3 regions of the Bacillus tuaregi genome follow, and region 1 is predicted to be linked to each of the others. Evidence: riboswitches for the same ligand, from Rfam matches in the RefSeq annotation. Region 1 holds a riboswitch; each other region holds the start of a gene.

Region 1 (2,270 bases):
GATTAAATGCCGCCATCGAAGCAGCTCGAATTGGCGAGGTTGGAAAAGGGTTCGGGGTCGTAGCAAATGAAATTAGAAAACTATCGGGACATAGTAACGATGCAAGTGTAGAAATCGAAAAAACGTTACGGGATCTTCAGGTTGATTTGCAAACGATTACGGAAGAAGTGGCCGCCATTAATTCAACCGTTATCAACCAATTAGAGAAGGCAAAGGAAATAAACTCACGAATATCTAAGTTTGAAGAAATCTCTAAGCTATTACTAGCATTATCCAATCGTCTGTAATAGATTTCATGTCGAAAAAAGAGAACAGCCTGTCTTGTATCGGCTGTTCTTTTTTCCATTTTCATCCAACGATAAAGGTTGTACTAGAGATGTCTCTGTTGGAGAGCTTTAATGGCTGGGTTTTTTAGCATCATACTCAGCAGGATTAACCCGATCAAGCTCCCAGCTAGAGAACTAACCAAAAAAGCCGGAATAAAGCCAAAGAGTGCAGCCTTCTGACCAAGTAACAGGGTGGCAATCGGATAGCAGGCTAATCCGCCCAATATTCCAGTCCCCACAATTTCACCGGTAAAGGCAAAGGCTAGCTTCTTTGTCTTCATAAATAAATATCCGGCTAATAGTGCACCAATCATACTTCCTGGGAAAGCAAAGATGGAGCCAGTGCCCATTAAATTCCTGATTAAGGATACGGCAAAGGCCTGTAGTACAGCATAGGCAGGACCCAATAAAACAGCAGATAATACATTTAAGAAGTGTTGAATCGGGAAAACCTTCGTAAAACCAATTGGAATATAGATGAGATGACTCGTTAATGTACCGATTGCCACAAACATAGCTGTCATAGTCAATTTCAATGTTTTATTCATACGTTTCTCCTCTCTACAGTTAAAAAAAATCAAATTCGCCCGTCGAATTTGCGTCCGGATTTTTATCGAGCTCGCTCAATAAACTACCTTTAAAAAAATCCGTGACATCCGCCGGAGGCTTAACTTCATTCAGCAGGGGTTTGAACCCCCACTTGTAGAAGTGGAAGACTTCTGTACCTGTCGCAAGCTTTCGGTACAAAAAGCATTTGCTGAATGAAGTTAAAAAGCCGAATCCCAATAAGGACCCGGCTTTGGTTAACAAAAGTAAGTGATTAAAGCCTACTTTCCTACGCCGGAATTATCCGGATCAGGTCCGAAGGGTTGAAAAACACTCGTTTTTCTCTCAGCCCTTTAAAGGGCACCCCTAGTAGTTGTTCAAGATATTATAAATCTTTTATTATCATACGATGGCCAGCAAATAATGTAAAGGAAATATCTCCTTTTCATTTTAATAGTTTCCCATCTTCTTGCCCTGGTTTTTGACCAATAAACTGGATCACATGAGCTAACCCGTTGTGTAAGTCTCCTTCATGACGTACAACCTCTCCCATAAAAAAGTGGCAAATCCGCCAATCTGAAAAGGTCTGGATCATATCCTCCGGTCTATATAGCAGTTCAATATCCTTAGGTCCGCCACTTTCATAAGGAATTTGATAGGTGGAGTATACCTCAGATACAAAATAGCCACCTGGTTTAATCGCATCCTTTACACCCTTTAATGTCTTCAGCCTTAATTCAGTTGGCAGGTGTCCAAAGATACAGACAATCTCATCCCAACGATTGCTTTTCCAGTCTGCTTCATTTAAATCCATAAGCTCTGTTGTAACTTCAACACCACGTTTTTCCGCTAGCTTTTTTGTTTTTTCTAGTCCTGCTTCAGCATAGTCCCAGGCTGTAACGTTCATCCCTTGCTGTGCTAAATAGACGGCATTACGCCCCTCCCCCTCTGCAATGGCTAAAGCATCTCCAGTTAACTGAAGCTTGTTCTGGTATTCCGCTAAAAATACATTGGGTTCTGTTCCATATACATAGTTTTCAGCGCTAAAACGTTTATTCCATGGATTCGTCATTATTTTTATACCCCTTAAAATAAAAATCATACTTTGAATCATATTGTAGCAAAGGACGGCAAACTTCTCATGTTTTAAGCTTTACCCCAAAGGATTATGCGAACAAATATCTAGCTACTTGGATAGCAATTTCTGCTAAAATCGTGGAACAACAGGAAAATTTCCTGGGCAAGCGCAGAATATTACATTTTCCTACACAAACAATACCTTATCTTGCAAAAATCAGGTTGTTTTTGTCGTAATAATAATTCTGTTGTAATAGATTGTTACTATTAAATTAATAAATTTTATCAATCCTACAGGGAATTATCAGAGTTTTCTATTGA
Region 2 (2,270 bases), 320 kb from region 1:
AAGTAAGTATTCTTTCACCGCCGTAATAGCCTCCTGCTGAAGCAAAGTTGCTCCGCCTTTTGCAATCATGACAGGGTCTACAACCACTTTCTCCCAGCCATATTGCTGAATCTTTTCTGCAACTGTTTGAATGATTTCGCTTGAAAACAGCATCCCCGTCTTCAATGCGTCAACACCAAGATCCACAGCTACTGAGTCAATTTGTGAGGCAATCATTTCCTTCGATATTGCTTGAACTCCCTGTACACCTAATGTATTCTGAGCTGTAACCGCTGTAATAGCGGTCATCCCAAAAACATTCAATTCCTGAAAGGTTTTTAAATCTGCTTGAACTCCTGCACCGCCTCCAGAATCAGAGCCTGCAATCGTTAGCGCTTTATACATAGGATAATCTCCTCCTTATAATCTAGTAAATGACCCATATAAATCAATTTCTGACGAAGATACAAGTGAAAGCTGATTGAGAAATTCAGTTTGAAAGCTACCTTGTCCCTGTCCTTCTGTTTTGTTAGCGGCTATTTCAGCAGCCACTCCATAGAAAACAAGTGCTGCAGTTGCTGCATTCAAATAATTCTTTTCTACAGCGGCAAAGGCCCCAATCACAGCTGTTAGCAAACAGCCCGTACCTGTAACATTGGTTAATAGTGGATGACCATTATAAACAACATTTGTTACGGTACCATCGCTTATTATATCTTCCTTTCCTGTCACAACTACTACTGCATGAAGGCTTTTAGCGGCATCTCGAGCAAGGCTATAAACATCACCTTTCACCATTCCCGCGTCAACACCCTTTACTTCCCATTTCTCTCCAATAAGATTTGCAATTTCAGCACTATTACCGCGAATAACGGAAAATTGCACTTCCTTTAATAGCATTTGAGCAGATTGAGTTCGGAAGAACGTCGCACCAACACCAACAGGATCTAAAATGACCGGAATATTACTCTCATTTGCTGCTTTCCCAGCAGCAATCATAGCTTCTACCGTATCACGATTCAACGTACCCATATTGATGACGACAGCTGCAGAAGCTTTTGCCATTTCAGCTGCTTCTTCCACAGCATCGGCCATAACCGGCGATGCCCCAAGAGCTAGCAGCCCATTAGCAGAGAAATTAGCCACTACTATATTTGTAATATTATGTATGAGTGGATTCATTTCTTTTATTCTTTTTAACAGTCCATGTACCATAGTTTTTCTCATTTCCCATTCCTCCTTAAACATCCTTTTTTACGTAAAAAAAGCCAGACCCATTATTGGACCTGACTTGTTGTAGCCGAGAAAGAAAGTGATTGACTCCCTACTTTCCTACGCCGGTATAATCCGGATCAGGTCCAAAGGGTTGAAAAACAGCCGTCTTTCTCTCAGCCCAAAAAGATGGGCACCCCCAGTAGATGTTCTAATATTCTTATTAATCATAATGCTATACTGAGAAAATGTAAAGAAGGAAATTAGAAAGTAGTATAAACATTAATGCTCAACTACCTTCTTCAATTTCCTCGACCAAATGAAACAGCAGCTCATAGATCGCATGATAGGCTTCCCGTATCGTCCATTTCTCTTTGTACTCCATTAGATTATTTAATGAAAAATTCAAATCCCAAAGTCCGTCATTTGCACTAAACATTAAATCAAACGTTGCATCTTCCTGCTGAAGATTGGTAGTTAAAAAGGCTTTGATCCTATTTTCTGCTTTTTTTGGTAGTTTTAAGCCCAGCATGACATCATAATGGTAAAAAACACTATCTGCTTCAAATGAAATCGCATCAACACCAATCACCTCAAACCATGGAGATTCCAAGTACATAAATTCATCAAGCTTCTGCTTAAAATATCCAATAGGCTGATCTAAAAAAGCGGTCGATTCCTCAGCTAATAATTCTTCCGTTTCTTTATTGCTTCTTTCAATATATACTTGTTGAAACCTAGAAGCTGGATCTTTTTCAATAAGGATTACAGACGAGTCCTCCGGCAGCAATCTATGCCGCTCAATGTAATCCTTCTCTTCCTTATACAATTCAACAGAGTATTTTTCACCTTCTGCTGACTGTTTTTCAGCTAATAATCTCTCAACGTATAACATTATTTGTTTTCGTAGCATGTTACCCATCCTTTATGTAGTATTCATTCATAATCATCCAAGGTATGTATATGGTTGTATCGCTAATAATATTGAAGGTTTTGCAGAGAAATTGCAAATATTTTCATGGGAATTGCTTCAAACTATAAGATGGGTAACGCAAAAAATCGAACTGATGTCAGATCAG
Region 3 (2,270 bases), on a different contig from region 1:
TATAAGGGAATTTTTTTATGGATTTTCCAGCATCATTGATGAATTGGTATGCAGGAATCACCTGGTATTTCTCCAGGCAGATATTATGTTTTGCTTGATAAAAGAATCTAGTTACTCTGGGCTGAATGTATATATTTTTTATCAAAAGTGAAAAATCACGAAGAAATTTTTTATGCGGACGTGATGATTTACGAGCCATAAAAAACTGTCCTTTCTTCTATCAAATTCGCTCGTCGAATTTGCGTCCGGATTACCTGAGCTCACTCGATAAACTACCTTTAAAAAATCCGTGACATCCGCCGGAGGCTTAACTTCATTCAGCCAGGGTTTGAACCCCCACTGAATCGAAGCACCCTTTGCATTCATCTCCCACTTGTAGAAGTGGAGAACTTCTGATGAATGAAGTTAAGGAGCCTGCAAGACTCCTTTTTCTTTTTCATTAGGTTGTAACCGTTGTAGAAGAAGACGGAGCATAATTTAGAACCTCAACAACAATTGGTGTATCTGCTGGAATGTCTCCTCCTCCTGCTGGAACATCAATAGCCAATGAACCGACACCGGTTGCACCAGGTGTATAGGTTGAGATACCTTCCATTTGTAATACACCATTCACGTAAACATTAAAGTAGCTATTATTGGCGGCTAATGTCGGAAGCGATGTAACTTCTGCACCTGCATCGTCAAAAAAACTTGCCGCATCAATGGTTAAAGTAGAACCGGCCGCTGTTAAAGCGTTTGTGACATGAAAAAATCTTGTATCCGCAGGAACAATTTCAGTGGTGGTTGTAGCAGTAACAAGAAGCTTCATCAATTGGAGTGCCATATTGTGTCACCTCCTTTTTCAATGATTAGTATTATTCTATTAAGGAATTGGACAAGTTGATTGTTTGTTAGCTGATTTTTGAGGGACAAAGGTCCCTTGCCCCAGCATAGGATAACGGACCTGTCCCTATGTCCCCATTCCTATTTTCCATTTTTTTCTTTTATTTTAAAAAAGCCTCCTGTATACTAATCTCGAATCGAATAGAAATAACTAGGGGAGTCCAATGAGTTGGGCTGAGAAAGGAACGCGTTGAAGTTTCTTGACTCTTGGGACCTGATCTGGTTCATACCAGCGTGGGGAAGTTAGCATAATTGTAGCCATACTACTTCTGCATACAGATTAGCCGGGTCCAACCTTTGATTGGATACCGGCTTTTTTATGTACTTCATAAGCGTTATCAGCTTTCCACTTGTTGTGATCGGTATCTTGTCCTTTATTTTTCAAAAAAAGGAGAGATTTATGATGTCCATGTCCAACCATTCTGCAAACGAACAAAGAATTTCCATCAAGGCAAATTTTTCAGGTAGCAAGAAGGTTTATGTCACTGGTTCTCGGCCTGACATGAAGGTTCCGATGCGGGAAATCGAGTTAAGCCCGACCAGTGGTTCTTTCGGAGAATCCGAGAATCCACCTGTTCGTGTATATGACACGAGTGGACCTTATACAGATCCAGATTATTCCGTTGATATTACGAAAGGTCTTCCTGCCCTTCGCAGCCCATGGATTCATGAGCGTGGCGACGTGGAGGAGTATCTGGGTCGGGGTATCAAGCCTGAGGATAATGGCTATCTAAAGGCAAACGATCCACGCGCCAATCGTAACGTGTTCCCTGGGTTAAAGCGGAAACCATTACGTGCGAAAAAAGGCCAAAATGTTACGCAGCTTCATTATGCCAGAAAGGGAATCATCACGCCTGAAATGGAATTCATCGCGATTAGGGAAAAGATGAAGCCTGAATTCGTACGGGATGAGGTGGCAAAGGGTCGGGCGATTATTCCGTCTAATATCAACCATCCGGAAGCCGAGCCCATGATCATCGGTCGCAGCTTTCATGTGAAAATTAATGCGAATATTGGCAACTCTGCTGTTTCATCCTCGATTGAGGAGGAGGTTGAAAAAATGACCTGGGCAACGCGCTGGGGCGCTGATAATATTATGGATTTATCTACCGGAAAAAACATCCATACGACACGGGAATGGATTATTCGTAACGCAGCGGTGCCTGTGGGAACGGTCCCACTCTATCAGGCGCTGGAAAAAGTAAACGGGGTTGCGGAGGATCTGACCTGGGAGGTTTACCGTGATACTTTAATCGAACAAGCCGAGCAGGGCGTGGATTACTTCACGATTCATGCGGGAGTTCTTTTACGATATGTCCCGTTAACCGCCAAGCGTGTAACGGGGATTGTCTCTCGCGGTGGTTCGATCATGGCACAATGGTGCTTAC

Evidence for each region. A riboswitch is a leader RNA that binds a small molecule or an ion and turns the genes downstream of it on or off. The one in region 1 is predicted to bind thiamine pyrophosphate.
Region 2: it holds a riboswitch for thiamine pyrophosphate, as region 1 does, so the genes downstream of both, thiM (hydroxyethylthiazole kinase) here and thiW (energy coupling factor transporter S component ThiW) in region 1, are expected to answer to the same signal.
Region 3: it holds a riboswitch for thiamine pyrophosphate, as region 1 does, so the genes downstream of both, thiC (phosphomethylpyrimidine synthase ThiC) here and thiW (energy coupling factor transporter S component ThiW) in region 1, are expected to answer to the same signal.

The regions. Positions count from the first base shown of each region.
Region 1 is NZ_LT629731.1:2,248,704-2,250,973, forward strand. Features, by position in the region: gene BQ5321_RS13070 (methyl-accepting chemotaxis protein) at 1-287, shown strand, start outside; gene thiW (energy coupling factor transporter S component ThiW) at 371-874, opposite strand; TPP riboswitch at 1,142-1,250, opposite strand; gene BQ5321_RS13080 (class I SAM-dependent methyltransferase) at 1,318-1,944, opposite strand.
Region 2 is NZ_LT629731.1:2,572,394-2,574,663, forward strand. Features, by position in the region: gene thiD (bifunctional hydroxymethylpyrimidine kinase/phosphomethylpyrimidine kinase) at 1-384, opposite strand, end outside; gene thiM (hydroxyethylthiazole kinase) at 400-1,206, opposite strand; TPP riboswitch at 1,292-1,402, opposite strand; gene BQ5321_RS14655 (branched-chain amino acid aminotransferase) at 1,481-2,104, opposite strand.
Region 3 is NZ_LT629730.1:94,918-97,187, reverse strand. Features, by position in the region: gene BQ5321_RS01170 (DUF4183 domain-containing protein) at 1-199, opposite strand, end outside; gene BQ5321_RS01160 (DUF4183 domain-containing protein) at 440-823, opposite strand; TPP riboswitch at 1,026-1,140, shown strand; gene thiC (phosphomethylpyrimidine synthase ThiC) at 1,292-2,270, shown strand, end outside.